Regions from separate parts of the Microbacterium sp. B35-04 genome, predicted to be linked through region 1. Evidence: predicted binding sites of a transcription regulator. Region 1 holds the regulator's gene; each other region holds the start of a gene.
The links. Region 1 encodes HrcA, which represses chaperone genes, less so after heat shock. Its sites were predicted from a motif close to TTNGCACTCGNNNNNNNCGAGTGCNAA; they were not measured.
Positions count from the first base shown of each region.

Region 2: the regulator HrcA is predicted to act here: its motif matches at 6,568-6,594, upstream of groES (co-chaperone GroES).
Region 3: the regulator HrcA is predicted to act here: its motif matches at 1,596-1,622, upstream of groL (chaperonin GroEL).

Region 1 covers NZ_MWLP01000006.1:15,933-26,257, reverse strand. The annotation lists gene B1729_RS01625 (MFS transporter) at 1-1,117, shown strand, start outside; gene B1729_RS01620 (alpha/beta hydrolase) at 1,106-1,831, opposite strand; gene B1729_RS01615 (aminotransferase class I/II-fold pyridoxal phosphate-dependent enzyme) at 1,871-3,013, shown strand; gene lepA (translation elongation factor 4) at 3,114-4,967, shown strand; gene B1729_RS01605 (DUF1990 family protein) at 4,978-5,628, shown strand; gene hemW (radical SAM family heme chaperone HemW) at 5,636-6,853, shown strand; gene hrcA (heat-inducible transcriptional repressor HrcA) at 7,009-8,049, shown strand; gene dnaJ (molecular chaperone DnaJ) at 8,101-9,213, shown strand; gene B1729_RS01585 (16S rRNA (uracil(1498)-N(3))-methyltransferase) at 9,217-9,954, shown strand; gene B1729_RS01580 (HIT domain-containing protein) at 10,040-10,325, shown strand, end outside.
Region 2 covers NZ_MWLP01000027.1:662-10,986, reverse strand. The annotation lists gene B1729_RS07410 (dynamin family protein) at 1-377, shown strand, start outside; gene B1729_RS07405 (hypothetical protein) at 273-779, opposite strand; gene B1729_RS07400 (IniB N-terminal domain-containing protein) at 1,064-1,810, opposite strand; gene B1729_RS07395 (helix-turn-helix transcriptional regulator) at 1,935-4,484, opposite strand; gene B1729_RS07390 (Hsp70 family protein) at 4,509-6,395, opposite strand; gene groES (co-chaperone GroES) at 6,674-6,970, shown strand; gene rarD (EamA family transporter RarD) at 7,174-8,187, shown strand; gene B1729_RS07375 (metal-sensitive transcriptional regulator) at 8,405-8,749, opposite strand; partial or broken gene B1729_RS07370 (copper-translocating P-type ATPase) at 8,824-10,325, opposite strand, start outside.
Region 3 covers NZ_MWLP01000041.1:26,484-36,808, reverse strand. The annotation lists gene groL (chaperonin GroEL) at 1-1,558, opposite strand, end outside; gene B1729_RS11380 (cold-shock protein) at 1,750-1,950, opposite strand; gene B1729_RS11375 (LytR C-terminal domain-containing protein) at 2,083-2,652, opposite strand; gene B1729_RS11370 (DUF3263 domain-containing protein) at 2,721-2,969, opposite strand; gene B1729_RS11365 (DUF2332 domain-containing protein) at 2,979-3,998, opposite strand; gene msrB (peptide-methionine (R)-S-oxide reductase MsrB) at 4,189-4,605, shown strand; gene B1729_RS11355 (nitroreductase family protein) at 4,605-5,141, shown strand; partial or broken gene bcp (thioredoxin-dependent thiol peroxidase) at 5,250-5,699, opposite strand; gene B1729_RS11345 (CoA ester lyase) at 5,737-6,651, opposite strand; gene B1729_RS11340 (DMT family transporter) at 6,963-7,910, opposite strand; tRNA gene B1729_RS11335 (tRNA-Thr) at 8,015-8,090, opposite strand; gene B1729_RS11330 (thioredoxin domain-containing protein) at 8,129-9,079, opposite strand; gene ugpC (sn-glycerol-3-phosphate ABC transporter ATP-binding protein UgpC) at 9,305-10,325, shown strand, end outside.

The DNA.
Region 1 (10,325 bases):
CGGATGGGTTTCGGGCGTCGTCTCTTCCGGACTCGTCCTCGCGATCGGCGGTGTCGCCGGTGTCATCGCCGCGCCGCTCGCGGGCGGTCTCTCCGACCGCACCCGCGGGCGATGGGGGCGCCGGCGCCCCTGGGCGCTCGGCGGTGTCTGGCTCGGCACGGCGTCGCTGACGGCGATCGCCTTCGCCTCCGGCCCGTGGGGAGTGGGGCTCGCGTGGGTCGGCGTCTCGGTGGGCGTCGCCGTCGCGTCCGCGGCCTTCACGGCGCTCATCGCCGACCAGCTGACGACGCAGCGCGGTACGGCATCCGCTGCCGTTTCCTCGTCGCAGGCCCTCGGCATCGTGGTCGGGGTGGGGGTCATCGTGCTGCTGGAGCTCGGCGTCGTCGTCGGCTACCTCGCGTTGGCCGGCTTCCTCGCCGTCGTGGGCACCGTCGCGGCCCTGCTCCTTCCGGACCCGCCCGCGCGCGCGGAGGTGGCCGTGGCGCGGGAGCCGAGGACGATCCGAGAGCGCCTCGCCGCCCTCCGCGACCGCGACTTCGCCTGGCTGCTCGCGGGCCGTCTCACCGTCAACATCGGCAACGCGCTGGGCACGGGTCTGCTGCTCTTCTTCCTGCTCTACGGGCTGCATCGGGATGCCGCGACCGCCGAGGACGAGCTGCTGCTGCTGATCCTCGTCTACACGCTCTTCGTGGTCGCGTCGTCCATCGTGTCGGGCCGGATCTCGGATCGCACCGGACGTCGACTGCCGTTCGTGGTGTGGCCCGCCGTGATCCAGGGCCTCGCCTCGATCATCCTCGTGGTCGCTCCCTCGCTCACCTCGGCGATGATCGCTGCCGCCCTGCTGGGCGTCGGGTACGGGGCGTACATGTCGGTGAGTCTCGCCCTCGGCACCGACCTGCTGCCGCGCGCGGAGGACCATGCCCGGGATCTCGGGTTCGTGAACGTGTCGGCGAGCCTGGGACAGCTCATCGGGCCGCTCCTCGGCGCGGGGCTCGTGGCGCTCGTGGGCGGGTTCTGGCTGCTCTTCCTCGTGGGAGGCATCCTGTCGATCATCGGCGGCTTCATGGCGTACGCGATCCGCGTCCGCGATCGCAATCGCACGACGTCAGCCGTCTGAGGCCTCGAGGGTCGCCAGCGCCACCTCGAGCAGCACGTTGAACGCCCGCGGGCGCATCACGGTGACGTGGTGGGTGGTGCGTGGGACCACGACGAGTTCGGCGTGCTGCGCGATGCGCATGAAGAGCTTCTCGTTCACCCGGAGCTGGTCGTACTGCCCGTTGACGAACCATAGCGGCACGTCGATGCGGTGAAGGGCGGCGAGCAGATCCAGCACCGAGAGGCTGCGCAGCGCGATGTCCTGCGCATCCAGTGCGTAGCCGCCGGCGCCGAAGTCGGCGCGGGTCTCATCGGGCAGGATGCGATCGAGCATGCGATTCGTCAGCCACATCCCCCGGTCGGGCAGTGAGTCGAATCCGCGCGTGAGCACGCGATAGGCGGCGAGTCCCACACCCCGCGGTATCGCGGTGCAGGATGCCGCGACGAAGCCCGTGACGGGCGGCGGATCCTCTGCACCCGCGTACTCGATGCACAGCAGACCGCCCATCGAGTGCCCCACGAGGAGGACCGGTCCGCGCTCGGCGGCGGCGCGCACCGCCTCGTCGATCGTCGCCATGGCCGATTCGAGGGTGAAGTCCTCGGCCATCCGGGATCCGTGGCCCGGCAGGTCGACGGCCGTCACCGGCGTGCCGCGCGCGTTCAGATACTCGACCTGGGCGCGCCACATCGTGGCGGACGTCCGGATGCCGTGGACGAGCACGACCTGCACCACCATGACGACAGGCTAGCTGTGGGCGCCGCTTAGCATGGCGGCATGCCCGAGATCGCTCCGCACATCGCGCACATGCCGGGCTCGGGTGTGCGCCACATCCTCGAGCGTGCCCTGCGCCGGCCCGGAACGATCATCCTGGCGGTCGGCGAGCCGGGCGAGGTCGCATCATCGCGGATCCGGGATGCCGCGGCCGACGCGTGGCGCGAAGGGGCGATCCGCTACACGCCCAACGGCGGCACGCCCGCGCTGCGGGAGGCGATCCGCGCGAAGCTGGCACACGAGAACGGCCTGGACGTCGACATCGAGCAGATCTGGGTGACGGTCGGCGCCACGCAGGCGCTGCACCTCGCAATGGCGCTCACGCTGTCACGCGGCGACGAGGTGCTCGTTCCCGACCCGGGCTACACGACGTTCACCATGAACGCCCACCTGCTCCAAGCCGTCCCCGTGCCGTACCCGCTGCGCCCTGCGCGCGATTTCCAGCCGGATCTCGCGGAGCTCGACTCCCTCGTGACGCCGCGCACGCGCTCGCTGATCGTGAACACACCGTCCAACCCGCTCGGCTCCACCTTCGACCGCTCGACTCTGGGCGAGCTCCTCGCCCTGGCCCGACGGCACGACCTGTGGCTCATCAGCGACGAGGTGTACGAGCGGTTCACCTGGGGAGCCCCTCACGTGAGCCCTGCGACGCTCGATCCCGACGGGCGCGTGCTGTCGGTGTTCTCGCTGTCCAAGACCTACGCGATGACCGGCGCCCGCGTGGGCTGGCTGGTGACGCCGCCCGGCTGGCGCCAGACGATGCTGCGGGTGCAGGAGTCCGTCGTCAGCTGCGTCGACGAGCCGTCGCAACGGGCGGCGGCGGAGGCGCTCACCGGCGACCAGGCCGCCGTGGCGCGCAGCGCGGCGCACTACCGCGAGAACCTGGCCGCCGCCACCGCCGTCCTCTCCGCGCGTGGACTCCGCTACCTCACCCCCACCGGCGCGTTCTACCTGTGGATCGACGTCTCGCACGTCTCGGGAGGCGACGTCAAGGCGTGGTGCGAGCGATTCCTCGACGAAGAGGGCGTCGCCGTCGCGCCGGGGAGCGCCTTCGGCGCCTCAGGGGAGGGCTGGATCCGCGTGTGCGTGGCGAGTGACCGCGCCCAACTGCTCGAAGGGCTGAGCCGTCTTCCCGCACCCGTGTGACGGTCGCGGCCGTCTGGGGGATGCGGAATCGCCGCCGTCGCACCCCGAACCTGCCGACTCGCAGGGGCGAGGCATCCCGCACCCGTACAATCGTCTGGACATGTCACCCCGCGCCCTGAAGCCTCTCGAGCCCTCTGCCACGCCGCCCGAGCTGATCCGCAACTTCTGCATCATCGCCCACATCGACCACGGCAAGTCGACGTTGGCCGACCGCATGCTGCAGATCACCGGCGTCGTCTCCGACCGCGACATGCGCGCGCAGTACCTCGACCGCATGGACATCGAGCGCGAGCGAGGCATCACGATCAAGTCGCAGGCGGTGCGGATGCCGTGGACGACCGGTGACCAGACCTTCGCGCTGAACATGATCGACACGCCCGGGCACGTCGACTTCACGTACGAGGTCTCGCGGTCGCTCGCCGCGTGCGAGGGCGCGATCCTGCTGGTCGACGCGGCTCAGGGCATCGAGGCCCAGACGCTCGCGAACCTGTACCTGGCCCTCGAGAACGACCTGCAGATCATCCCGGTCCTCAACAAGATCGATCTCCCCGCCGCCGATCCCGAGAAGTACGCGAAGGAGCTCGCCGGGCTGATCGGCGGGCGCCCCGAGGACGTGCTCCGGGTCAGCGGCAAGACCGGCATGGGCGTCGAGGACCTCCTCGACCACGTCGTCGCGCAGATCCCGGCGCCAAAGGGTGATCCGGATGCGCCCTCCCGCGCCATGATCTTCGACTCGGTGTACGACTCCTACCGCGGCGTCATCACGTATGTCCGCATGGTCGACGGCACCCTCAACCCGCGTGAGCGTATCCAGATGATGTCGACACGGGCGATCCACGAACTGCTCGAGATCGGGGTCTCGTCGCCCGAGCCGACACCGACCCGGGGACTGGGCGTCGGCGAGGTGGGCTACCTCATCACCGGCGTGAAGGATGTGCGCCAGTCGAAGGTCGGTGACACCGTCACAAACGCCGGCAAGCCGTCGAAGGACGCGCTGCCCGGCTACACCGACCCGAAGCCGATGGTCTTCTCGGGTCTGTACCCCATCGACGGCAGCGACTACCCGGTGCTGCGTGAGGCGCTCGACAAGCTGAAGCTGTCTGATGCCTCGCTCAACTACGAGCCCGAGACTTCGGTCGCTCTCGGCTTCGGGTTCCGCTGCGGCTTCCTGGGCCTGCTTCATCTCGAGATCGTGACCGAGCGCCTCGAGCGCGAGTTCGGTCTCGACCTCATCTCGACCGCGCCGTCGGTGACCTACGAGGTGGTGACCGACGACAGGAAGAGCTTCACCGTCACGAACCCCAGCGAGTTCCCCTCCGGCACCAAGATCGCCAGCGTGACGGAGCCGATGGTCAAGGCCGCGATCCTCGCGCCCAAGGACTATGTCGGCACGATCATGGAGCTCTGCCAGTCCCGGCGAGGCACGCTGCTCGGCATGGAGTACCTCGGCGAGGACCGCGTCGAGATCCGCTACAGCATGCCCCTCGGCGAGATCGTCTTCGACTTCTTCGACCATCTGAAGTCGAAGACCGCGGGGTACGCCTCGCTGGACTACGAGCCCAGCGGCGATCAGGAGGCCGACCTCGTGAAGGTCGACATCCTGCTGCAGGGCGAGCCGGTGGATGCGTTCAGCGCCATCGTCCATCGCGACAAGGCATACGCCTACGGCGTGCTGATGACCGAGCGGCTCAAGAAGCTCATCCCACGACAGCAGTTCGAGGTTCCGATCCAGGCCGCGATCGGGGCGCGCATCATCGCCCGCGAGTCGATCCGGGCAATGCGCAAAGACGTCCTCGCCAAGTGTTACGGCGGCGACATCAGCCGCAAGCGCAAGCTTCTCGAGAAGCAGAAGGAGGGCAAGAAGCGCATGAAGATGGTCGGTCGCGTGGAGGTCCCCCAGGAGGCGTTCATCGCCGCGCTGTCGGGCGACACCGAGAAAAAGGACGGCAAGTAGGCTGGTCGTCATGCGTCGAGGGAACTTCCGGGACGACACGGTCGACTACGCCGCTGTCGGGGCGACGCAGGCGCCCGATCTCATGCACTATCCGCCGGAGCGCAGCATCCCGGCCGAGCAGTCGTGGCGCATCGGCAGCGGCGAAGCCCGTTTCCACGCTGCCGGCGAGGCGCTGCTGTCGTGGACGGCGCAACGCGGCGCCGGGCTGGACGTCACCGACGTGCGCCCCGCGTCCGGCCCGATGTACTCCGGCGTGAGCTTCGACGCCGAGGGCAACCCGGTCGCTCCCAGCCGCACCGAGGCTGAGCAGCGTTTCGACGCAGACGGCACGCCGTACGTCAGTGCCGGCACGACCATCAAGGTCGACGGCCGGGTGAAGGGCCTGCGCGCCGACGCCGAGCTGCGCGTCATCTTCGCCGTGGAGGAGCCGCGCCGCATCGGCTTCGCCCTCGGCACGGTGAGCGATTCGGTCGTCAGCGGCGAGGAGTCCTTCATGCTCGACTGGTACGACAACGACGAGGTGTGGTTCACCGTGCGCGCCTTCGACGCACCCCGTGCGGTGCTCTACCGCGTGCTGCCCGGGCTGACCAAGCGCCGTCGGCGGGAGCTGTTCACGCGCTACCTGCGCGCCATCTCGCCGCTGTACACGACGCCCGCGTGACTCGCTGATGGGCGCGGCTCTTCCGCTCGGCGAGCCCGTTCCCGCGGACGGCTCGCTGCCGGCGGGCGCCCGCGTCGATCCCTCGACCGATTTCGGCGTGTACCTGCACGTGCCGTTCTGCCGCGTGCGCTGCGGCTACTGCGACTTCAACACCTACACCTCGTCGGAGCTGCGCGGCGCCCGCCAGGATCAGTACGCCGACACTCTCCTGCGCGAGGTGGACCTCGCGGCGGCGGTGCTCGAGCGGGCGGGCGGCAATCGCCCGGCCACGACGGTGTTCTTCGGCGGCGGCACGCCGACGCTGCTGCCACCGGGCGATCTCGCGCGCATGCTCGGCGGCGTGCGCGACAGTTTCGGAGTCGTAGAGGGGGCAGAGGTGACGGTCGAGGCCAATCCCGACACCGTCTCACCGGCCGTCGCGGCCGAGCTCGCGGCATCCGGTGTCACCCGGCTCTCGATCGGCATGCAGTCGGCCGTCCCGCACGTCCTCGCGGCACTCGATCGCACCCACGACCCCGAGAACGTCCGCACCGCGGTGTCGGCGGCACGCGATGCCGGCCTCGACGTGAGCGTCGACCTGATCTACGGCGCCCCCGGCGAGTCCATCGACGACTGGCGGGCCTCGCTCGAGGCCGCGATCGCCCTGGAGCCCGACCACATCTCGGCCTACGCGCTCATCATCGAGGACGGTACGAAGCTCGCCCGCCAGATCCGCCGCGGAGAAGTCGCAGCCCCGGACGACGACCTGCAGGCCGACATGTACGAGCTCGCCGACGACCTGCTCGCAGGCGGCGGATTCGACTGGTACGAGGTGTCGAACTGGGCCCGAGACACCGGGCACCGCTCGCGGCACAACCTCGCGTACTGGCTCGGTTCGGACTGGTGGGGCTTCGGTCCAGGAGCCCACAGCCACATCGGGGGAGTGCGGTTCTGGAACGTCAAGCACCCCGCGGCGTACGCACAGCGGCTCGCGGCGGGCGAGTCGCCCGCCGCCGGACGGGAGAGCCCGGATGCCGAGGCCCGCACGCTCGAGAGTGTGCTGCTGCGCACGCGGGTCCGTGAGGGGCTGCCCGTCTCCGAACTGCAGGGCGAAGGCCGGCACGCGGTCGCCGCGCTCATCGCGGACGGTCTCATCGACGGCCCGACTGCCCTGCGGGGACACGTCGTGCTGACCCGGCGGGGACGCCTGCTGGCCGACGCCGTCGTCCGCGCGCTCACCGAGTGACGACACCACGTTGCCGCACGGCACCATCCGCTGCGGCGCGCCCCCACCGCACACGGCGTCGTTCGGCGATCCTGGCAGGGGCATCGGATAGAATTGGCACTCGAGTCATGCGAGTGCCAGGCGCCCTGGTGCCGACAGCAGCGTGAGGAGGCGGGATGGTCAGCGAGCGAGGTCTGCAGGTGCTGCGGGCGATCGTCCAGGACTACGTCGACACGCGTGAGCCGGTCGGCAGCAAGACGATCGTCGAGCGGCACGCGTTCGGCGTGTCCGCCGCGACCATCCGCAACGACATGGCGCTGCTCGAAGACGAAGAGCTCATCGTCGCGCCGCACACGTCTTCGGGACGCGTCCCGACCGACAAGGGCTACCGCGTCTTCGTGGACCACCTCGCCGAGATCCGCCCGCTCTCCTCGGCCCAGCGCTCGGCCATCGCCTCGTTCCTGGACGGCTCGGGCGACCTCGACGACGTGCTCGTGCGCACGGTGCGGGCACTGACCCAACTCACCGGCCAGGTCGCGATCGTCCAGTACCCGTCGTTCGCACGCGCCAACGTCACCCACGTGGAGCTGGTGCAGCTCGGCGGCGGACGGATGCTGGTGATCGTCGTCACCGACACCGGCCGCGTGTCGCAGCGCCTGACGTTCGTCGGCGAGGACTTCGACGACACCGACCTCGCGCACATCCGCGCCCGCCTCGGCACGCTGCTGGTCGGCCGGCCGGTCCGCGAGGGGCTCCAGCGCATCGCGGAGCGGCTCGAGGTGCCCGATGCCCAGGCGCCCGCGCACGAGCAGGCGACGGACGAGATCATCCGCGCGGTCGCCGAAGAGCTCGAGGAGTTCCGCCAGGACAAGCTGGTGATGGCAGGCAGCGCCAACCTCGCACGCAGCGAATCCGACTTCCGCGGCAGCATCTACCCCCTCCTCGAGGCGATCGAGGAGCAGGTGACCCTCCTGCGACTGATGGGAGAGATGGTGGCCGACGAGCAGGGCCTCGCCGCGAGCATCGGCCGTGAGAACGAGGCGTTCGGCCTGGGCGAGGCATCCGTCGTCGCCAGTGACTACGACGCGACCGGATCGCTCGCCCGCGTCGGCGTGCTCGGGCCGACGCGCATGGACTACCCCACCAACCTCGCGACGGTCCGTGCCGTCGCGCGCTACCTCACGCGCATGCTCGAGCAGGACGACAACTCCCGCTGACGCGGACGCGCATCATCGATTCCGCGGCCTCGCCGCGGCAGGAAGGCGAAAGTGGCTGACCACTACGAGGTCCTCGGCGTCTCACGCGACGCCACCACCGACGAGATCAAGAAGGCGTACCGCAAGCTCGCCCGGCAGCTGCACCCGGACGTGAACCCCGGAGAAGACGCTTCCGAGCGATTCAAGCTCGTGACGCACGCCTACGACGTGCTGAGTGATCCGGATCAGCGGGCACGGTACGACATGGGCGGCAACGACTCGCCGTTCGGCGGCGCCGGCGGCTTCGGCGGCTTCAACGACATCTTCGAGACCTTCTTCGGTTCGGCCGGCGGCGGCCGCGGCGGCCGTCCCCGGTCGCGGCGGGAGCGCGGGCAGGACGCCCTGGTGCGCGTGACGCTCGAGCTCGGCGACGTGGTGTTCGGCACGCACCGGGACATCGACGTCGACACCGCGGTGCTCTGCGAGACCTGTCAGGGCTCGTGCTGCCAGCCCGGGACCAGCCCCGTGACCTGCGACATCTGCCACGGCACCGGCAACGTGCAGCGTCAGGTGCGGAGCCTCCTCGGCAACGTCGTCACGACGCAGCCGTGCAACGTCTGCCAGGGCTACGGCACCACGATTCCCTACCCCTGCGCGACCTGCCAGGGCCAGGGCCGCGTGCGCGCACGCCGCACCGTGTCGCTCGACATCCCCGCCGGCGTCGAGACCGGACTGCGGCTGCAGCTTCCCGGCTCGGGTGAGGTCGGCCCCGCCGGCGGCCCCAACGGCGACCTCTACATCGAGGTCACCGTCTCGCCGCACGAGGTGTTCAGCCGCGACGGCGACGACCTGCTGGCGACGCTCGAGGTGTCGATGCCCGACGCGATCCTCGGAACGACGACGACGATCGAGTCGCTCGACGGCCCGGTCGACCTCGAGGTGCGCCCGGGCGTGCAGGCGGGCGACATCCTGACGATCAAGGGCCGCGGCATCACGCCGCTGCGCGGATCCCAGCGCGGCGACCTCCGCGTCGGCGTGCACGTCGTGACGCCGACGCGGCTCGACCACAAGGAGCGTGCCCTCATCGAGGAGTTCGCCAAGCGGACCAAGGCACCGGCCCCGCGGCTCTCGGAGTTTCACCAGGGTCTGTTCGCCAAGCTGCGCGACCGGTTCCGGAACGCCTGACCGGTGGCCCTGCACTTCCTCCTCGACGAGCCGGCCACCGCCGCGCCGGGCGATGCGGTGATCCTCCAGGGCTCGGAGGCGCACCACGCCTCGAGCGTGCGGCGGGTCCGCGCCGGCGAGGAGGTGACCGTCGGCGACGGCCGGGGCGCCTGGCTCACCGGCGTGGTGGAGTCGGTCGCACCTCGCGAGGTCGTGGTGAGGATCACCGCGCGGACGGATGCCCCGCAGCCGAGCCCGCGCGTCGTGCTCGTGCAGGCACTCGCCAAGGGCGATCGCGACGAACTGGCGGTCCAGGCGGCGACGGAGCTCGGCGTCGATGAGATCGTGCCGTGGCAGGCGTCACGCAGCGTCTCGCGGTGGGACGCCGCGAAGGCGGTGAAGGGCCGGACGCGGTGGACGACCATCGTGCGCGAGGCGGCGAAGCAGGCCCACCGCCCCTGGGTGCCGGGCGTGGCGGAGCTGACGTCGACGGCCGGGCTCGTGCAGCGGGCGGCGGCATCCCGTCTCCTCATCCTCGAACCCACGGCGACCGAGCGGCTCAGCGCCCTCGCGGTCGAGCACGGAGACGACCGCGATGTCGTGCTGGTCGTCGGACCAGAAGGCGGCATCGCGCCCGAAGAGCTCGACGCTCTCGCCGCCGCCGGCGCGCGGCTCGTGCGTCTCGGCGACACCGTGCTGCGCACATCGACCGCCGGCCCTGCGGCCCTCGCGGTCGTCAGCACCGCCCTCGGCCGCTGGTGAGCGGTTCGACGGCTCGACCCCGGTACCTGAGCCCGTCACCCCGGTCCCTGAGCCAGTCGAAGGGCCCCGTCGGTAGACTTGCGGCATGAGCGAGCCGTCGATCTTCACGCGCATCCGCAACGGAGAGATCCCGTCCGAGATCATCGCGGAGACCGAGAACGCCTTCGCGATCCGCGACATCGCCCCGCAGGCGCCACTGCACCTGCTGGTGATCCCCAAGACCGAGGAGTACCGGAACGTCGTCGAGCTCGCGGCCGGTGATCCCGAGCTGATGGCCGAACTGGTCGGCCTGGCGAACACCCTCGCGGCGGAGCAGTCCGACGGAGACTTCCGCCTCGTGTTCAACACCGGCCCGAACGCGGGCCAGACCG
Region 2 (10,325 bases), on a different contig from region 1:
CGCTGCGCGAACTGTCGCTCCTGGCCCGCGCGCGGTCGTCCGATCTGCCGTTGAGCCGGTCCGACGCCACCGAGGCGGAGCGGATCATCGGAGGTGAGGGCCCGTCCGCATCGGCCCGCCTCGGGCTGCCCGATTCGGCGACGCAGTCAGAGCTGCGCGAGAAGGTCGAGGAGCTGCTGGCGCGATGGCGAAAGCTCAGCGCGTCTCCGATCGCGGAACGGGCGACGGTCGAGGTGGCCCGTCAGGTGATCCGGAGTCTCGAAGAGGTGGCGTCAGAAGTCACCTTCGCCGCCACCGGCTCGACGGACGTCGTACTTGCGGGCGGTCCAGTGCAGAGCGCCGCGGAACGAGCTGAAGAGGAGCGCGAGGAGGGCTAGCGACCACTGTGCGAACAGCACCTGGCGAAGGACGGTGCCGTGCTCACCGGTGGCGAAGAACTCGGACGACAGCAGGAAGAGCCCGATCTGTCCCACCACCGTCGCGAGCTGCCACCACCGCGCATTCGGCTTGCGATTCGAGAACGACACCAGCAGAACGGTCTGGATCAGCAGCAGGGTGACCGCCACGGCGAAGACGGACCAGTAGAGGATGTCGGCGGCCGCCGTGTAGGTCTCCTCGCTGCGCCCCTCCGCGACGCCTTTCACGACCTCCGTGATGAGCGGTACCAGGTCTTCGCGGATCACGAACAGGTAGACGACCGCGACGCCACCGGTGAGAAGGCTCAGCACCCACAGGAGCTGACTCAGGCGCACCGTGAACGGCGGCGGAAGCTTCGTCAAGACGGGCGCGACGTTCGGGCTCGCCGTCGGCGGACGCTCAGGCGCTTCACGTCGCTCTCGCGGCGGAGGTGGAGGCGGAGTCCGGTCGCGTGAGGGGCTCGGCTGCGGGGCCAGCACCTCGGAGGCGGGCAGCTTCGCCACCGGCACGCGACCGATCGCCGTGCCGGTCGCCGGCGCCGTATCTCCGAAGCTCGGTGGCTGCGGCTTCGGGCGCGCGCTCGCGCGCCTTGGGTGTGCCAAGGCGCGCGAGCGGTCGTCGTCTTCCGGATCGGTCACGTCGGGCCTCAGAACTCCTCCTCGGACTCCGGCTCGATGTAGGTCTCGTCGATGGAGATGGCCGTCGCGTCCTCGGACTCGTAGTTGCCCTCGTTCGACACGTCGACGTCGGTCGCCGTCTCGGTCGTGGTGGTGTCGTTGAACGACTCCTCCACCTCGACGTCGACCGCCACATCCGTGGAGTTGTCGTTGACGGAGTCTTCGACGCCGACCTCGATGTCGGTCTCGGTGTTGGTCGAACCGTCGTTGAACGAGCCGTCGATGTTCGTCGTCGTGTCCTCGTTGCCGATGCTGACATCGCCGACGGTCGTCGTGTCGTTCGAGTTGTCCACGGTGGCGTCTTCGCCGGCGGCGGCGCCGTTGTCGCCGCTGTTGACTACAGCCTCCTGGTCGAAGATCTGGTTGACGTCGCCGTCCGCCCAGATGTTCTGGTTGACCGACTGGTCGACGATCGTCGCCCGGTTGTCGATCGAGAAGGACTGGGTGATGTTCGTGATCTCCTTCTCCACGGTCGTCGGCTTCGGAGGTCCGGGAGGGGCCGCCGGCTGTCCCGCCGGCTTCGGATACACGTCGGGACGGTCCACGATCACCGGCGCGACGGCCCGGACGTCGTCGACGCAGGCGTCACTGAGCCCGTTGCGGGCGAGGGTGCCCTCCGGGTCCTCCTCGAACTCCGCGGCTGCCGCGGGGTCATTGAGCAGACTGAGGATGAACTCGATCAGTGCATCGGCGATTGTTGCGAGCGGTGTTGTCATGTCTCGGCTCCTGTCACTTCGAGGCTCATTCTCGAGAGTAGGTGGTTGGTGTGTTCGGTGAATCGGGGGTTTCCCCGATGCCGACGGGAGGCGGCACGGGGATCTGCGCGGGCAGGCGAGGGCATCAGGTGTTCCCGTCCGCGGAAAGGCCGGTCGGGCTCAGCGCGACACGCAGCTTGGCGATCAGATCCGAGCGCGATGTCGCTCCGAGTCGGCGCCGGATGCTCGCGATGTGATGCTCGGCCGTGCGTGGTGAGATGAAGATCGTCTCGCCGATCTCGGCGTACGTCTTGCCCTGCACGACCAGGCGCGCGACATCCGTCTCGCGCTCACTGAGTCCGGCGGCTGCGCTCGCGCGGGATGCCGGGGAGCTCTCCGCCGACGCATCGGTCGCGCGGGTCTCCTGCGGGTGCAGTTCGCGCGCGCACGCGAGCAGGCGGGCGGAGACCTTCCGGTCGTCCGAGCGGTTGGCGCCGTGTCGCGCGAGGCGTGCGGCGTCCCACCTCAGCCCGATGGCGCCGAGCCCCTGGGCCGAGGCTTCGACGGCGTCGGCGTCCACCGTCCCGGCGAGCACCGACGTCCACAGGCGTCCGGCGGTGGCCATCGTCGCCGCCACGCGGCTGCCGGGCGCGGCGTCGACGAGCGCATGCGCGTGCGGGCCGAGGTAGTCGGGGTGGTCCAGCAGGATCCCGCGCTGGATGCCGGCCCACCGCAGGTGCGCGGCCCAGACCGGCGGCGAACCCAGCGACTCCACGATGCGCAGGGCCTGTGCGAACAGCGGCTGCGTCGCCGACTCGTCGCCGAGGCGCGAGCCGGCGGTCACGAGTTCCGCGACCGGCAGCAGAGTGTAGAGGTCGACGTCCGCGTCCAGCAGGCTGTCGCGCCCGGACTCCCATGCCTCGGCGAGGCCTGCGGCATCCTCGTACCGTCGCGCGAGGCCGACGCGGATGGCCTGCGCCAGCAGGTCGTCCCGCGGCACCGGCGTCGGTGCGAGGGTGAGCGCGGCGTCGAGGTCCTCGCGCGCCTTCCCGCCCTGGGCGAGACCGAGTGCGATCCACGCGCGCCACAGCAGCAGCCGCGAGAGCATCCACGGTGTTCCCGTGTGACCCTCGATGGCCGCGTCGATGACCGATCGCCCCGTCGAGAGGTCGCCGGAGCTGATCGCGGCGACCGCGGCGATCACGGCGGGAAGCTCCGGCATGGGTGCCGAGGACCGGGACGCGGTGTACAGATGAGACCCGCGAACGAGGTCGGCGAGCGCGGTGTCGGCCCGGTCTGCCCGCAGCGATGCACGCAGACCTCGATGGACGAGCTTCATCGCAACGGTGAGGGTCGAGGGCGCCGCGAGCGCGGCCGTTGCCGTCTTGCCCTCGTCATCCTGCGCGCGAGGATCCCCGACGCCGATCCGGGCGATGTACTCGCGAGCGGACGCCTCGGCCGACGCGGGAGGCAGCACGTCGTAGACGGTGCACCCGGTCTGCAGCATCCCCCGCATCGACCAGGTCGCCGCGGCGACATCGGCGAGCCGGGTGTCCACCGCGGCGTCGCGCTCGCCGGACGCCATGGCCTCATCGATGTGATGCGCGGCGCCGTCGACGTCTCCGGTCGCCCAGGCCACCTGCGCCCGCTTCGCATGCAGGTCGGCGGACGATGTCCCCGCCTCGGCGGCGGCGCGGTAGAAGCTGCCGGCGCGCGCCGGATCCGCGTCGATCAACTGGTCCCCGCGTTCGACGAGCGCCGCCCCCAGCCGAGGGTCGGACACGTCCGACAGCCAGTCGGTTCCGTGCTGGGCAGCCGGGTCGACACCCCCGGGATGGGCCGTCAGCAGTTCGACGAGCCGGCGCGTGGGAAGGGTCGCGCGGACGGCGGTGCGCACGACGGGCACCGGTCGGCCATTGCGCAGGAGCAGGCCGTCGGCGTACGCCTGGACGAGGATCCCCTCCGAGTCGCCGCGCAGCTCGGGGTCGAGCGGATTCTCCTCCGCCGCCGCCACGCTGACCGCTTCGACCGCTCGTCTCACGTCCGTGTCGACCACCCCGAGGCGGTGGGCGACGCTCTGCTCGAGCACACGACCGAGCGCTGAGTGGTCGATGTCGTCGGCGCAGTCCCTCTCGTCGTGTGCCGACAGTGCCGCCGACACGAGCCATGAGACGCCGCCGGTGATCTCGAGGATGTGATCCAGGCACGGCGCCGGGATGTCGCGACCCGTTCCCGCGAGGTAGTCCAGGACGTCCGAGCGCGTCACGTGTCCGAGGACGACCGCGGGGCGGCTGCGCTCCAGGTGTCGCGCGATGCTCGCCAGCTCGTGCGAGCTCGGCCACGGCCTGCTCGTCACGACGAGCGCGGTGTCCGGATCCGCGGCCCGCACGATGAGGCCCTCGATCTGCGCCGGCGGCAGCAGATGCAGATCGTCGACGAGCAGCACGCTGGCGGCGGGAACGCCCGTCACGTCGGTGTCGGGCCCGAGCAGGTGCAGCGGCACACGGTTGCGGGTGAGGAATCGCTGGGCCCCGCGCAGGATCGTCGACTTGCCCGATCCGGCGTTGCCCGAGATGAGCATGCGAGGCGGCGTTTCGCGTGTGGCGAGAGCGTCGATGAGGGGATGCGCATGGCGAGATCCTGTGAAGTCGGCGGCGTCGAAGAACGTAGCCAGTGCGGCTGTCGGCGTTGACATGAGATTCCCCAGGCGAACCCGGCGTCAGGGGACGATCTCGGGCGCGGGTGAGGTCTCGGGCGCCGGCTGCAGATCAGCGGGGGCCGGCTCCGGCTCGGGGTCGGCCGGTGGAGTCGTGGGCTCGGGTTCGGGCTCGGGCTCGGGCTCCGGCTCCGGCTCCGGCTCCGGTTCGGGCTCCGGCTGGGTGGTCGGCTCCGGTTCCGGCTCCGGCTGCGTCGCCGGCTCGGGTTCCGGCTGGGTGGTCGGCTCGGGTTGCGGCTGTGTCGTCTGGCCCGGCGTCTCGCCGCCGGTCGACGTGGGAGCGGTGCCCGACGATCCGGCGGCCGGCTGCGTGGACGTGCCTTCCTTCGTCGCGGCCGTCGTCGTGGTCGTGGTGGTCCGGTCCGGCCCCGCCTTCGAGACCGGAGGGTCGTTCTGCGACTTCGGCTTCCCGGCCTTCGGATTCACCGTGCCGCCTGCCCTCTTGTCCGGCTCGGGAGCCGTCGCGGTCTCGGGTGGGTTCGCTTCACCGGCGGGCTCCACCTGAGCGGCGGGGTCGGCCTCAGCCTTGGCGGGTGCGGGGGCGGCCGGGTCCCAGCCCGACAGTGAAAGGAAAGTGCCGCTCCCGTTGCCGAGCGTCATGGTGCTGCCGAAGATGATCGCCGCGGCGACGAGGGCCGCCGCCGCCGAGATGGCGATGTAGTGGCGCGCGCCGTGCGCCGACGATGCCGCGACGGGCGCGACCGGTGCCGCGAGCGCAGCGCCGGCCGGGAGGGCGAGCTCCAGCCCGCCGGCCGAGGCGCCTTCATAGACGACGAGCTCTCCCGGAGCGGCGATCTCGCGATCCATCGCGCGGACGAGAGCCGTGTGGGCCGCGCCGAGCGCGATGGACGCCTTCGGGTCCGCGTCGATCGCGGTCGGCCGGTCCAGGCGCTCGGAGATCCGCTGCGTGACCAGCGGGATCCGCGAGGATCCGCCGATGAGCAGCACCGACTCGAGCTGCTCGGGCTCGACGTCGGCCGCTTCCAGGGCATCCTCGAGCACGTCGACCGTCTGCGCGACGTAGGGATCGATCATGTCCTCGAACTCGGCGCGCGTCAGTCGCACGCTCGAGCGGCCGGCCTGCAGCAGAACCGGGATGACGACATCGGAGTCGAACGACAGTGCCTCCTTGGCGTCGACGCATTCGCGGCGAAGCTGCGACAGCGCGATCCGCGCGTCGGCGGAGGAGTCGTCCAGCGCCTCGGGGGAGACCTCGGCGGAGCGCAGCACGTGGCGCACCACGGCGTCGTCGAAGTCGGCCCCGCCGAGATTGTCGAGCCCCATCGGCTCTCCCACGAGCTCGAACGAGGTCTCGGTCTTCCGCAGCAGCACGCAGTCGAACGTGCCGCCGCCCAGGTCGTAGACGGCGATCGTCTCTCCCGGCTCGAGCACACGCGACGCCTCGTAGTGCCGCGCCGCGGCTTCGGGCTCGGTGATGAACTCCACATCGCGGATGCCGATCGCTGCGAACGCCGAGCTGATCGTTCCGACACGGTGCGGACCCCACATCGCAGGGTGCGTGATGATGACACCTGCCGGCGCGCCGCCCTCGCGTTCGGTCACCGCGTCGATGACCCCCGCCACCGTCCGCGCGTACAGCTCTTCGGCCGGGATCGACTGGTCGCCGACGACCAGCGGCACCTCGTCGCCGATGCTCCGCTTGAACTCGCGGATCAGTCGCTCGGGCGCGCCGACGCCGCGGCGTTCCGCAGCATCCCCGAAGAGGAGTTCGCCGTCCTCGGCGACGAAGACCACCGTCGCGACGCTGTCGCCGCGACGCCCGAGTGGAAACGCGGCAGCCGTGATGCTGCCGTCCGAAGCGACGCGCGCTGTCGCTGCTCCCAGCCTGCTGGTCCCGAGATCCACAGCCAGGAAATACCGCTCAGCCATGATGAAGCATGCCCCCACGTTGTGTGCGAGCTCCCCCGAACTCGCAGCGATCCTCTCTCCCCAGAGATGAGTCGCTGCTGCGATGATACGCCGCGGCCGGACAAAGCCTCAAGGGCATGTGTCGGTTGTGTTTCGGGCAGGTGTGTACGAGGCGCCGGGTGTGACGCCGCAATTGGCACTCACGTTGCATGAGTGCCAGACGGTTGCCTAGACTGTCATCAGCACTCTCAACGTCAGAGTGCTAACGAGTCTTAGTCTCAAGAAAGAAGAGGTAGACCGTGTCGGTTTCCATCAAGCCGCTCGAGGACCGCATCGTCATCAAGCAGGTCGAGGCCGAGCAGACCACTTCCAGCGGTCTGGTCATCCCCGACACTGCCAAGGAGAAGCCCCAGGAGGGCGAGGTCTTCGCGGTGGGTCCGGGTCGCATCGACGACAACGGCAACCGCATCCCGCTCGACGTCGCCGTCGGCGACCGCGTGATCTACAGCAAGTACGGCGGCACCGAGGTGAAGTTCGGTGGCGACGAGTTCCTCGTCCTGTCGGCTCGCGACGTGCTCGCGGTCGTCGTTCGCTGAGTTCCGCGCACAGCGCGTACCGAGAGGGTCGGATGCTTCGGCATCCGGCCCTCTCGTCATGCCCGGCGTGGGAGCGCGCATGGTTCAGGTGTCACGAACGGCGGGTTCCTGGGCGACGTTGCGGCATGTCGTGACCCTCGAGGCTGGTCGGAGCGGTCCACCCTCCGCGGCTGGCCGGACCTGCTCGGACGTAGGCTTGTGCGGTGACTCCCGAACCGTCCTCGAAACCTGGCGAAGGCGGCATCGACGAACTCGCGCAAGCCGCCGCTGCGACCGGCGGGATCGCTCTGCCCGCGGCATCCGGATCGGAGCTCCACTCCTCGCGGGAGCGGAGAATCGGCGGCGTGTACGCCTTCAGCGCATACCTGCTCTGGGGCTTCATGCCGCTGTACTTCCTGCTGCTCGTGCCGACCGGGCCGTGGGAGCTCGTGGCATGGCGCATCGTGCTGTCGCTCGGATTCTGCGCCCTTCTGCTCACGGTGACGCGCACGTGGCCCCGGCTGGCGGTGATCTTCCGGCAGCCGCGCCTGCTGGGGCTCACCGTGATCGCCGGCCTGCTGATCTACGTGAACTGGCAGGTCTTCATCTACGGCGCGTTGAGCGACCAGGTGATCGAGACCAGCCTGGGCTACTTCATCAATCCCATCGCGACGGTGCTGCTCGCGGTGCTGGTGCTGCACGAGCGCCTTCGCACGACGCAGTGGGTCGCGATCGGCATCGCGGCTGTCGCCGTGCTCGTCATCGTCATCGGCTACGGGGCCTTCCCGTGGATCGCACTCACGCTCGCGGCATCCTTCGGCGTCTACGGCCTGGTGAAGAAGAAGGTCGGTCCGTCGGTCGACGCGGTGAGCGGTCTCACGCTCGAGACGCTGTGGCTCACCCCGATCGCGACGGTCGTCCTGGTGGTCGTGGGCGTCACGCAGGGCCTCACGATGGGTGCGAACGGCTGGGAGCATGCGGTGCTGCTGGGCCTCGCGGGCATCGTCACCGCGATTCCGCTGCTGCTCTTCGCCGCCGGCGCGCGACGCGTGTCGCTGACGACGATCGGCCTGCTGCAGTTCGTCGCGCCGGTGCTGCAGTTCATCATCGGCGTGTGGGTGCTTCACGAGCCCATGCCCGTCGAGCGCTGGATCGGCTTCGGGCTGGTGTGGGTGGCGCTCGTCGTGCTCACGGTGGACTCGGTGCTGTACGCCCGGCGCACGCGCGCCGCGCGCTGACGCCGGCGTTTGCCGCGCTGCCTGCGGTGATTCCGGCGCCCGGCGCGCGCTGGGCGCTCACGCCGGCGTCCGCCGGCGGCGCCGCGGTGACTCCGGTGACGTGACGCGCCCCCGTTGGATGCGGTGAAACCGCGGATCCGCGTTGAGACCGGGGGCTGACGTCCTCGGTCTCGGCCGCAACCCCCGGTTTCGGTGATCGTGCCCCGGTCTCGCGGCTTCAGCGCACGAGGCGGGCGATGGCCTGCGTGGCTTCGGTGATCTTCGCGTCGGCCTCGGCGCCGCCCAGGCGTGCAGCATCCACCACGCAGTGGCGCAGGTGGTCGTCGAGGAGCCCCACGGCGACGGCCTCGAGCGCGGAGGTCAGGGCACTGATCTGCGTGAGGATGTCGATGCAGTACTTCTCGTCTTCGACCATCTTGTGGATGCCGCGGGCCTGCCCCTCGATGCGCTTGAGGCGGTTGAGGTACTTGTCCTTGTCCGTGATGTAGCCGTGGTGTGCGGCGTCGGCGCCGGGCGCGGAGGCGTGGTCGAGGATCGCGTCGCCGTGAGTGTCGATCGTCATGTCTGTCTGTCCTTCATTGTGAACAATGTTCATTATGTATAAGGGTGGAAACGTGGAGCCATCAGCGCCGTCCGCTACGAGGCTCCGACCAGCGCGGAGGGCACCGGTTCCTTCCGCGATGCGCGGCCGCCGGTACCGCCGGACAGGCTCCGGAACCTCCGCAGCCGCAGGCTGTTGCCCACCACGAACACGCTCGAGAACGCCATCGCCGCTCCCGCGATCATAGGGTTCAGCAGGCCGAGCGCGGCGAGGGGGATGGCCGCGACGTTGTAGGCGAAGGCCCAGAACAGGTTGACCTTGATCGTGCGGAGAGTGGCGCGTGACAGGCGGATCGCGTCGGCCGCGCTGCGCAGATCGCCCCGCACCAGCGTGATGTCGGATGCCTCGATCGCGGCATCCGTCCCGGTTCCCATCGCGAGACCGAGGTCGGCCTGGGCGAGCGCGGCGGCGTCGTTCACGCCGTCGCCGACCATCGCGACGACGCGCCCCTCCGCCTGCAGCTGCGTGATGACCGCGACCTTGTCGCGCGGCAGCACCTCGGCGATCACGCGCTCGATGCCGACCTCGTCGGCGATCGCGCGCGCCGCGGCCGCGTTGTCACCGGTGAGCAGCACCGGCGTGAGCCCGAGGGCCCGCAGCTGCGCGACCGCCTCGGCGCTCGTGGGCTTCAGCTGATCCGCGACCACGAAGAGTCCCCGCACCTCGCCGTCCCACGCGGCCAGCACCGCCGTGCGCCCGAGCGCTTCGGCCGACGCCTTCGCGGCGGCGAGCTCCGCGGGCAGGGTCAGCGTCCAGTCGGCCAGCAGCGACTCGCGTCCGACGAGCACGGCGTGCCCGTCGACGATGCCCGACACGCCCTTGCCCGGCACGTTCTGGAACGACTCGACGGCGGGGAGGGCGCCGACCTCGGCCACGGCGCCCCGCGCGATCGCCTGTGCGATCGGGTGCTCCGAGGCGTGCTCGACGGCGCCCGCCAGACGCAGCAGCTCGGCCCGTGCTCCGGCAGACGCCGAGCCGGCCGCGGCTGGAGTGGATGCGGCATCCGTTCCCGCGTTCGCGGAGGCCGCACCGGCGACCACGACGTCGATCAGCGACATGCGCCCCATCGTGACGGTGCCGGTCTTGTCGAGCACGACGGTGTCGACGGTGCGTGTGGATTCGAGCACCTCAGGACCCTTGATCAGGATGCCGAGCTGAGCCCCGCGGCCGGTGCCGACGAGCAGCGCGGTCGGGGTGGCGAGGCCGAGCGCACACGGGCAGGCGATGATCAGCACCGCGACCGCGGCGGTGAACGCCATCGACGCGGAGGCACCCGTGAGCAGCCAGCCCGCGAGTGTGCCGAGCGCGATCAGCAGAACGATCGGCACGAAGACGCCGGAGATGCGATCGGCCAGGCGCTGCACCTTCGCCTTGCCCGACTGCGCGTCCTCCACGAGTCGCGCCATCTGCGCGAGCTGGGTGTCGTCGCCCACGCGCGTCGCGCGCACCACCAGGCGCCCGCCCACGTTGACCGTGGCGCCGACCACGGAGTCGCCGGGTGCGACCTCGACCGGCACGGATTCACCCGTGACCATCG
Region 3 (10,325 bases), on a different contig from region 1:
CGACGACGGCCTCGGTCGTGAGGAAGAGGCCGGCGATCGACGCGGCGTTCTGCAGCGCCGAACGGGTCACCTTGGCGGGGTCGATGATGCCCTGCGCGAACAGGTCACCGTACTCGCCCGTGGCGGCGTTGAGGCCGTGGCCCGCGGGGAGCTCCGAGACCTTGTTCGCGACGACGCCCGGCTCGAGACCGGCGTTGAGGGCGATCTGCTTGAGCGGAGCCTCGATCGCGACGCGCACGATGTTGGCACCGGTCGCTTCGTCACCGGTCAGCTCGAGCCCGTCGAGGGCCTTCTTGCCGGCCTGGATGAGCGCGACGCCACCACCGGGGACGATGCCCTCCTCGACGGCCGCCTTCGCGTTGCGAACGGCGTCCTCGATGCGGTGCTTGCGCTCCTTGAGCTCGACCTCGGTCGCCGCACCCGCCTTGATGACGGCGACGCCGCCGGCGAGCTTGGCGAGACGCTCCTGGAGCTTCTCGCGGTCGTAGTCGCTGTCGGTGTTGTCGATCTCGCGGCGGATCTGGGTCACGCGACCCTCGATCGCAGAGGCGTCGCCGACACCCTCGATGATCGTGGTCTCGTCCTTGGTGACGATGACCTTGCGCGCACGGCCGAGCAGGTCGAGGGTGGCGTTCTCGAGCTTGAGACCGACCTCCTCCGTGATGACCTGCGCACCGGTGAGGATCGCGATGTCCTGCAGCTGCGCCTTGCGACGGTCGCCGAAGCCGGGAGCCTTGACGGCGACCGACTTGAAGATGCCGCGGATCTTGTTGAGCACGAGGGTCGCGAGAGCCTCACCCTCGACGTCCTCGGCGATGATGACGAGCTCCTTGCCGTCCTGGATCACCTTGTCGACGACGGGCAGAAGGTCCTTGATGTTCGAGATCTTCTGGTTCGCGATGAGGATGTAGGGGTCCTCGAAGACCGCTTCCTGACGCTCCGGGTCCGTGACGAAGTAAGGGTTGATGTAGCCCTTGTCGAAGCGCATGCCCTCGGTGAGCTCGAGCTCGGTGCCGAAGGTCTGCGACTCCTCGACGGTGACGACGCCTTCCTTGCCCACCTTGTCGATGGCCTCGGCGATCAGCGCGCCGATCTCGGGGTCAGCGGCCGAGATCGAAGCCGTGGCAGCGATCTGCTCCTTGGACTCGACCTCCTTGGCGGACTCGAGCAGCTCGGCGGTGATGGCGGCGACGGCCTTCTCGATGCCCTTCTTGAGCGAGATGGGGTCGGCGCCGGCTGCGACGTTGCGCAGGCCCTCGCGGACGAGCGCCTGGGCGAGGACGGTCGCGGTGGTCGTGCCGTCACCGGCGACGTCGTCGGTCTTCTTGGCGACCTCCTTGACGAGCTCCGCGCCGATCTTCTCGTACGGGTCGTCGAGCTCGATCTCCTTGGCGATCGAGACGCCGTCGTTCGTGATCGTGGGGGCGCCCCACTTCTTCTCAAGCACGACGTTGCGACCGCGCGGGCCGAGCGTCACCTTGACGGCGTCGGCCAGGATGTTGAGGCCGCGCTCGAGGCCACGACGGGCCTCCTCGTCGAAAGCGATGATCTTTGCCATGTTGTGTGTCGTCCCTCCGGAACGTTGGCTTTGGGTATTAGCACTCAACAATCACGAGTGCTAACTCATTCTGGCACTCGACCCTATCGAGTGCAAGCCGCGATGACGGATGCCGCAACACGAAGAGACGGGGAGCCTTTCGGCATCCCCGTCTCTTCATCAGGTTCAGCGCCAGGCGCTGCGGCGGTCGTTCAGACGACGCGCACCGCCTCAGCCTGGGGGCCCTTCTGCCCGGAGCCGACCGTGAACTCCACGGTCTGCCCCTCTTCGAGCACGCGGAAGCCCGACATGTCGATGTTCGAGTAGTGGACGAAGACGTCCTGGCCGTCGGCGACGGTGATGAAGCCGAATCCCTTCTCGGCGTTGAACCATTTGACGGTGCCCTGGGTCATGCGAATCTCCTGTAGCCGGCGGTGCAGGGCTTCATCGTATGCAGGCGAAAACACGGCCTCGGCGCGTTTCGTCACTTGTTGACACGCAGGAATACAAGTGTTTACCGGCGCGAAACACGCCGCAGCGCGCGGTCAGGGGGTGGGTGCGGGCGTCTGTCCGGCGGCGGTGCGATCGAGACCGATCACCACGGTCAGCTGGGGGACGTCCGGGGAGGTCGCCGGGTAGGCATCGCTCTGCTCGATCCCGGCGCCGCCGATGACGCCGGCGAGGCCGGCCGCCGCCGCTTCGTCCGCCGGGTCGACGTAGAAGACGGTGGTCGTCGGGAAGTCCTGCGAGCCGGCTTCGCCCGCCGTCACCTTCTCATCCGCCCAACCGGCACCGACGACGACGTCCTTCATCTGCGTCGCCAGTCCCTGCTCGGGGGTGGCGTTCAGGATCATGACGTCGTAGTCCATGTCGACCACGGGTGTGACCTCGGGCTCGGGCGCCACCGTGGGAGCGGGCGTCGGCACCAGCTCGATCCGGCCGGAGGCCAGCAGGGTGCCGAAGATCCCGACGAGGATGAGCACGACCGTGGCCAGTGCCGCCCACAGCAGCACGACCCAGCCGCGCATGCGGGGGTTCTCCGCCCGGTGCGCGCCGACGCGGTCCGTCTCCGGCACATCGTCGAAACGATCCCGGGGGAAGCTGGTGGTCGGCACCCGTCGATGCTACCCGGCCGGTGCTGGGCGTCCTGCGCGCGACAGTCCGTCCGCGCCCGAACCGGTACTCAGCGCGCGTCGGCGGAGCGGGCGGCGCGCTCATGCAGCCGCGCATCGCGCAGTCGGCGGAGTCGCTTCACGAGCATCGGGTCGTGCTCCTGGGCCTCGGTCGTGTCGATGAGCCGCCCGAGCAGCTGGTAGTACCGCGCCGGCGACACGCCCAGCTCGGCGCGGATCGCCTCCTCCTTGGCCCCGGCGTGCCGGCGCCACTCGGCCTCGAAGTCGAGGAGGGCGCGGTCACGGTCGGTCAGAGGCACGCGTCCACGCTAGCTCGCGGCATCCATCCCTCCGGGGTGCCACGCGCGCCAGTGCACGAAACCGCCGAGCGGATCCACCGCGGCCAGCGGCTCGCCGTCGCGGCCGAGCACGAAGCCGCCCCATGTGCCGGGATCGACGGCCCCATTCCATCGCTCGTGGAGGCCGGGCGGATCGATCGTGATCCACACAGCATCCAGCTTCCGCACGGCGTCGATCAGCCGCTCGCGCCCGGCGCGCGGGATGTGCGGGAGCACTCCCGGCGTGGTCACGACGAGCGTCGCACCGGCCGGCGCGAGCGCTGCGGCGGTCCGCAGGACCTCCGGATCGGACGCGTCGCCGGCGAGGAGCAGCGGCGGGTCGGCCGCCACGATGTCGAGGGCGGCTCCGATCCGCGCGGCGCGGCCCACCTCCCCCGGCCACACGAGGCTCGTGAGGAACCGCCGGTCACCGGCGTCGGCCGCGTCGAGCGGATCGAGGTCGATCCCGGCGCGCCACACCACCTGCGGCATCTCGAGCGACGGGTCGCCGGTGACATCGCAGTCCAGCATCACGGTCGACGGCCCGTCGGCCGGGTCGAGCGCCGTCACGCCCCCGCCGCCGTGGTAGCGGTACGAGTAGCGGTCGGGGTACAGGCACAGTCCCGCGCTCGCACCGACCTCGAGCAGAGCGATCGGCCCAGGCACGGTGGCGAGCGCGGGCAGGAGCGCCGCACATCGCTGCGGCTCGTTGGTCTGCAGGCGGCGGGCGGATGCCTCGGCCACAGCCTCGTCGGCGTGCACGCGGAGCCACGCGGCCCACGCCGGATACCCCTCCTCGGGTGCCCCGAGCATGCGGGTGACCGCGAAGACGAGGGGCGGCTGCCGCCGGGTGGCCGGAATCCGCGCGAGGATGGCGGCGAGGTCGGGATCGGCGGCGACGCCGCGAGCCCAGTCCGCGTAGAGGTCGGACCGCCCGGGCGCCTCATCGCGCGCGAAGCGCCCGTACCGCTCCGCTACCGCCGCGGTCTCGGCATCCGGGTCCTCGGTCATCCCGCCATCCTCCCCCACGGCCCGCTCTTCGGGGTTCGGGGCGCCCCGCGAACGTTTGGGGAGCACGCGACGCGCCCCGAACGTTCCTTGCGCGCCCCAAATCCCGCACCCGACGACCCGCTGCCCCGCCGGCTGAGGTTGAATGGAACCTGAAGTGCACGGGCCCGGATGCTGTGCCCAGGAGGAGACCATGACCTACGCCGTCGACAAGAGCGACGCCCAGTGGCGCGAAGACCTGTCCGCCGAGCAGTACGCGGTGCTGCGTGAAGCCGGCACCGAGCGGCCGTGGACCGGCGAGCTGCTCGACGAGAGCCGCGCCGGTCTGTACACGTGCGCGGCGTGCGGCGCCGAGCTGTTCCAGGGCGGCACCAAATTCGACTCGCACTGCGGATGGCCGAGCTTCTACGAATCCATCCGCCCTGAAGCGGTCGAGCTGATCGAAGACAACAGCCACGGGATGGTCCGCACCGAGGTGCGCTGCGCGAACTGCGGCTCGCACCTCGGCCACGTGTTCCCTGACGGCTTCGGCACGCCGACCGGCGACCGCTACTGCATGAACTCGATCTCGCTGCAGTTCACGCCGGGCGACGAGCCCGGCGCCGCCTGATGCCCGGAGCACTGGAGGCCGCGCTCGCGCGGCGATCGTGGTCCAAGGTCACCGAGGAGGCGCCGACGCACGATGAGCTGCTTGAGCTCGTGGCCGCCGCCGGTCGGGTCGCAGATCACTCGTCGCTCCGGCCCTGGCGACTCATCGAGCTGCGCGGCGACGATCGCGACCGGCTCGGCCGTGCGATCAACAAGGCGCAGGGCGACAAGGGCGTGTCGTCGAAGACGATGCGGGCCCCCCTGCTCATCGCCGTCGTCGCGAGCTATCGCAAGAGCCACAAGGTGCCTCGCTGGGAGCAGGAGGCCGTCGCCTCGGGCGTCGCCCACATGCTGAGCCTCCTGCTGGACGAGGCGGGCTGGGGTGTCATCTGGCGCACCGGCCACTACACCCGCGCCAAGGCCGTCGCCAAGGCGCACGGCCTCAAGAAGAACGAGGAGCTCCTCGGCTGGCTGTACGTCGGCGGCAAGCCGCCGCGGTCTCGGCCGGAACGACGCAAAGCGATCGACGCCCGCGGGCTCGTCAGCCGGATGCCCTGACGGGCGGCGGATCGACGCTGCTGACACGGATGCCGCGAATCGGCCCGTCGCCCGGATGAAGGTGGCGGGCCGGCCGGACGGGTCTCGGGCGGCGAGCTGAGCGCGCAGCCGCTCCACATGACCCTTCGGGTCGACGTGGTACTCGGCCGACTCCACCGTGCCGTCGGCGGTCAGGACGAACGTCGAGCGGATGAGTCCCACGCGCTCCTCGCCGCCCACGACCTTGGTGCCCCAGGCACCCCAGGCCTCTGCCACGGCGTGGTCCTCGTCGGACAGCAGCGGGAACTGCAGCTGCTCGGCCTCCGCCCACTCCGCGAGCCGCGCCACCGAGTCGGGCGAGATGCCGACGACGGCGGCGCCCGCTGCCTGGAGCGAGGCGAGGTTGTCGCGGAAGTCGCAGGCCTCGGTCGTGCAGCCGGGGGTGAAGGCGGCCGGGTAGAAGTAGACGATCAGGCGTCGGCCGGCGAAGTCCTCGGGCCGGACCACGGCGCCCGTGGAATCGGGGAGGGCGAACCCCGGGTTCTCGTCGCCTTCGCTCAAGCGGATGTCGTCAGCCATGTGGTGCGTCCCTTCGGGTTCGGTGGTGCGGCGTCGGTCACGAAGTCGGGTGCACCCCGAACGCGATCGCCAGCTTCTCGATCTTCTGCGCGCGGCCGAGTCGCGGCAAGTCGCTGCCGTCGCGGACCACCCGGCCGCGGCTCTCGAAATCGGCGAGGAAGTCCAGCGCCCACTCCACCTCGCTCGGTGCGGGGCAGATCACCTCGTTGATGACGGGCGCCTGTTCGGCCGCGAGGCACAGCTTGCCGGTCATGCCCATCGACACGGTGATCGCGGAGTGCTCGCGGAGCGTCGGCATGCTGTTGCCCACCGTGGGGCCGTCGATCGGACCCGGGAGGTCGCCGACGCGGCTCGCGACGACCAGGCGCGCCCGCGGGTACGCCATCGCCTCGGCATCCGCACTCATGCCGGTGTCGCGGCGGAAGTCACCGCTGCCGAACGCGAGACGGAACGCGCCGCGCGCACGGGCGATATGGGCGGCGTCCTCCATGCCCAGCGCCGACTCGATGAGGGCGACCACGGGCACGCTGGCGCGCAGGCGGTCGAACGAGCTCGTCACCTGGTCGGGCGACTCGGTCTTGGCCAGCATGATGCCGAGCAGCCCCGGGACACCGACGAGGGCGGCGAGGTCGTCAGCCCAGAACGGGCTGGCCGCGTCGTTCACCCGCACCCACGCACGGCCTCCGCCAGCGAGCCAGTCGACGACGTCCTGCCGTGCCTGCGGCTTGTTCCTCGGGTCGACCGCGTCTTCGATGTCGAGCACGACGGCGTCGGCGCGGGAGGCTGCCATGTCTGCGAACGACTCGGGGCGCGTTCCGGGCACGAGCAGCCAGGAGCGGGCGATCGACGGGTCGACGGCGCGGTGGCGCGCCGGACGGACGGAGATCAAGGTGCGCAGGTCCTCCTCTGGGTCGAGGACCTCTGCGCCGTTGCCATAGGGATCTGCCGACATCTCACTCTTCTTCCGGAATTCAGGTCTGAGGCCGTCGCGGGCCGTCGGGCGCGGCACGCGCATCGCGCAGCAGGCGACCGCGATGGTGCGGCTTCACGCCCGCCGGCGGCTGACGAGCGGGCGGGGTGCGCGCGCTGTCGAGCCGACGTGGAGCACGGCGCCGCCCCTGCGGGTGACGCCCGGGGCCGGCTGTCGCGCCGACATCCATTCCACCACCTTCTCGCGCCGGCGGCGCACCGGAGGGCGATCACCGCGTCGGAGCGCCATGGTCGCCTGTCTTGTCGGCGGGGAGGAGGGACCGGCACGCGGCGTCACCGCCGGCGGCGCGGCATCCGTCCCCACGGCACGACCGCCACGACCACCGAGAGGATCGCGAGCGTCGACATGAGCAGCGACGCTGCCGGAGCTGGTGCCCCCGCTGCCGGCCAGATCGCGTCGATGAGCACGGACGTCACCACCTGCCCGACGACCGTGCCCAGACCCAGCAGCAGCACTCCGGTGTGGGGCACGAGTGCTGCCGCCAGGAAGATGTACGCCACCCCGATCACCCCGCCGAGGTAGAGCCAGGGATCGGACGGGTACGACGTCGGCGGGCCGGCGACCCCGGTGTGGATGAGCTCGGCGACGCCGAGGACAGCGGTCCCGCCGATGAAGTTCACCAGGGTCGCGGTCAACGGCGTTCCGACGCGCTGACGCAGCCTGCCGTTGACCGCGGACTGCCAGGCGATGCCGGCGCCGACCAGGAAGGGCAGCACGACCAGGACGGGCGGGGCATCGATGCCGCCCGCCAGCGACACTCCGGCGGCGAGCAGCGCCAGCGCGCCGCCGGCCAGCCGCGCGGGGGTCACCGCCACGACGCCCGCCGGGCCGATGCCCGAACGGTCCAGCAGCAGGCCGCTCACGGTCTGCCCGGCGACGACCCCGACCGTGAACAGTGCGACGCCGATGATGCCGACAGCCAGAGATTGCGTGGCGACCGAGAGCGCGCCGGCGACACCGCCGCCCAGCATCCAGATCGGGATGCCGCCGCCGCGCACCCCGCTGATCAGCGCGGCGAAGCCCCGCCGTCCCTGCGGCAGGGCCGCTGAGAGCACGACCAGCACGACCAGGCCTGAGCCGAACGAGATCACCGCGGCCGCGAACCCGTCGTCGATGCGGACGCCCAGTTGGCCGTTGATGCGCGCCTGCACCGCGGTCAGCACCCCGATGAGCGCGGCGCCGCCGAGGCCCATCCAGACGGGCAGGCGGGATGCGGTCACCCGATCCATTTTGCCTGCCCACGACCGGCGTCGATGACGACGACATCTGAGGTGGAGCCGACGACGCGTGACAACGTGCGTGTCGACGCCGAGATGTGACGAGGTGGAGCCGACTACGGGACTTGAACCCGTAACCCCCGTATTACAAGTACGGTGCGCTACCAATTGCGCCAAGTCGGCAGAGCGCCCAGTCTAGCGGCGCCCGCGCAGGCACCCGATCAGGGAGCCGGGGTCGGAGTCGGGGTCGGCGTGGCCTTGTAGTACGCGTCGCTCGCGACCGTGAGGACGAACTGCGCGAACTCCTTGGGGTCGTCCAGCTTGCCCACGTACTGCGTGCCGTTCACGAGCACCATCGGCGTGCCGGTGAGGGCGGCGCCGCCGGTTCCGGGAAGCTCCTGCAGCGCCCGGTCGGTCGCCGTCTTCGCCCACGAGGCGTACGACTGCTCCTCGATGCACGCTCGCACGACCTTCGGGCCGTCCAGACCGGTGGCGATCGCCATGGCGGCGAGCTCACTGTCGCTGTAGCCGTCGGAGTCGACCTCGGGCTGCTGGCGCAGCAGCGCGTCGTTGAACGCGAAGAAGTAGTCCGGAGCGTGCTGGGCGACGCAGGCGGCCGCACCGGCAGCGCGCAGCGAGTACTTGGTGCCGTTGGACTTGGCCGTCAGCATCGCCACCGGGTAGTAGGTCAGGGTCGCGGCGTCGTCGTCGACCCACTCCGACAGCTGCTTCATGTTGGCCAGCTGGAAGTCCCGCGAACCGGTCGAAAGATAGTCGACGTACACCCGGATCTCGACCGCGGGGGCCTCCGTGGGCGTCCCCGTGGGTGTGGGTTCCGACGCAGGCGCGGGGGTGGCCGTGCTCGCCTCGCCCCCAGGAGTCCCGTTCACGTCCGCACCCTCGGATCCCACGCCGCCACCCGTGACGTCGCTCACCACGAAGCCGTCGTCCACGACGTTCGCAGGGCTCATCATCGGCTTCGACGCACTCGACGAGACGGTCCACGTCACCACGACCGCGATGACGGCCACGAACGCGAGGGCGACGACCGCGAGGGACGTCCGTCGGATGAGACGAGCCCGGGACTGCCGCGCCTTCACCTGCTGCGCCTTCTCACGCACGGCGTCGCGGCGCTCGCTGGATGCGGCGTTCTGTGACTCGTCGCTCGACATGGGACCTCTCGGTGCGGAAAATCGGGCCGGTATCCGGCGGGGGCCGGACGGGAAAGTGGCCGTCAACGATGCTAGCCAGCCACCCTGGGAAATGCCCAGACGCGACCTCCGCACGCGCCGTGTCATACTGTTCGTGCGCCCGATGACGGGCGTGCGGGAATGCCCCCGCTCATTCCATCACTACGGATCGTCCGGCACGTACCTGCCGGTGAAGGAGAAGAGAACATGGCGTCCGTCACGTTTGACAACGCAACTCGCCTGTACCCCGGGGGCACTCGCCCCGCTGTGGACAAGCTCAACCTCGAGGTCGCCGATGGCGAGTTCCTGGTCCTCGTCGGCCCCTCGGGCTGCGGAAAGTCCACATCGCTGCGCATGCTGGCCGGCCTCGAAGAGGTCAACTCGGGCCGCATCCTGATCGGCGACCGTGACGTCACCGACGTCCCGCCGAAGGACCGCGACATCGCGATGGTCTTCCAGAACTACGCGCTGTACCCGCACATGACGGTCGCCGAGAACATGGGCTTCGCGCTCAAGATCGCCGGCGTCGGCAAGGAGGAGCGCGCAGCCCGCGTCCTCGAGGCCGCCAAGCTCCTCGACCTCGAGGAGTACCTGACCCGCAAGCCGAAGGCCCTCTCGGGTGGTCAGCGTCAGCGCGTCGCCATGGGCCGCGCCATCGTCCGCCAGCCGCAGGTGTTCCTCATGGACGAGCCGCTGTCGAACCTCGACGCCAAGCTCCGCGTGCAGACCCGCACCCAGATCGCGTCGCTCCAGCGTCGCCTGGGCGTCACCACCGTCTACGTCACCCACGACCAGACCGAGGCCCTCACCATGGGCGACCGCATCGCGGTCCTCAAGGACGGCCTCCTGCAGCAGGTCGGCACCCCGCGCGACCTGTACGAGAAGCCGAACAACGTGTTCGTCGCCGGCTTCATCGGCTCGCCTGCCATGAACCTGTTCCCGGCGCACCTCGCCGAGGGCGGCGTCCAGTTCGGCGACACCGTCGTCGGCATCGAGGCCGACACGCTCGGCAAGGCGCACGGCTCCGACGTCACCATCGGCGTCCGCCCCGAGGACATCCAGGTCGCCCCCGCCGACGGCAAGGGCCTCACGGTCACCGTCGACCTCGTCGAGGAGCTCGGCGCCGACGGCTACCTGTACGGGCACACCGACGTCAACGGCAAGCGCACCGACATCGTCGCGCGCGTCGACGGCCGCCGTCACCCCATCGCGGGCGACCAGGTCGCGC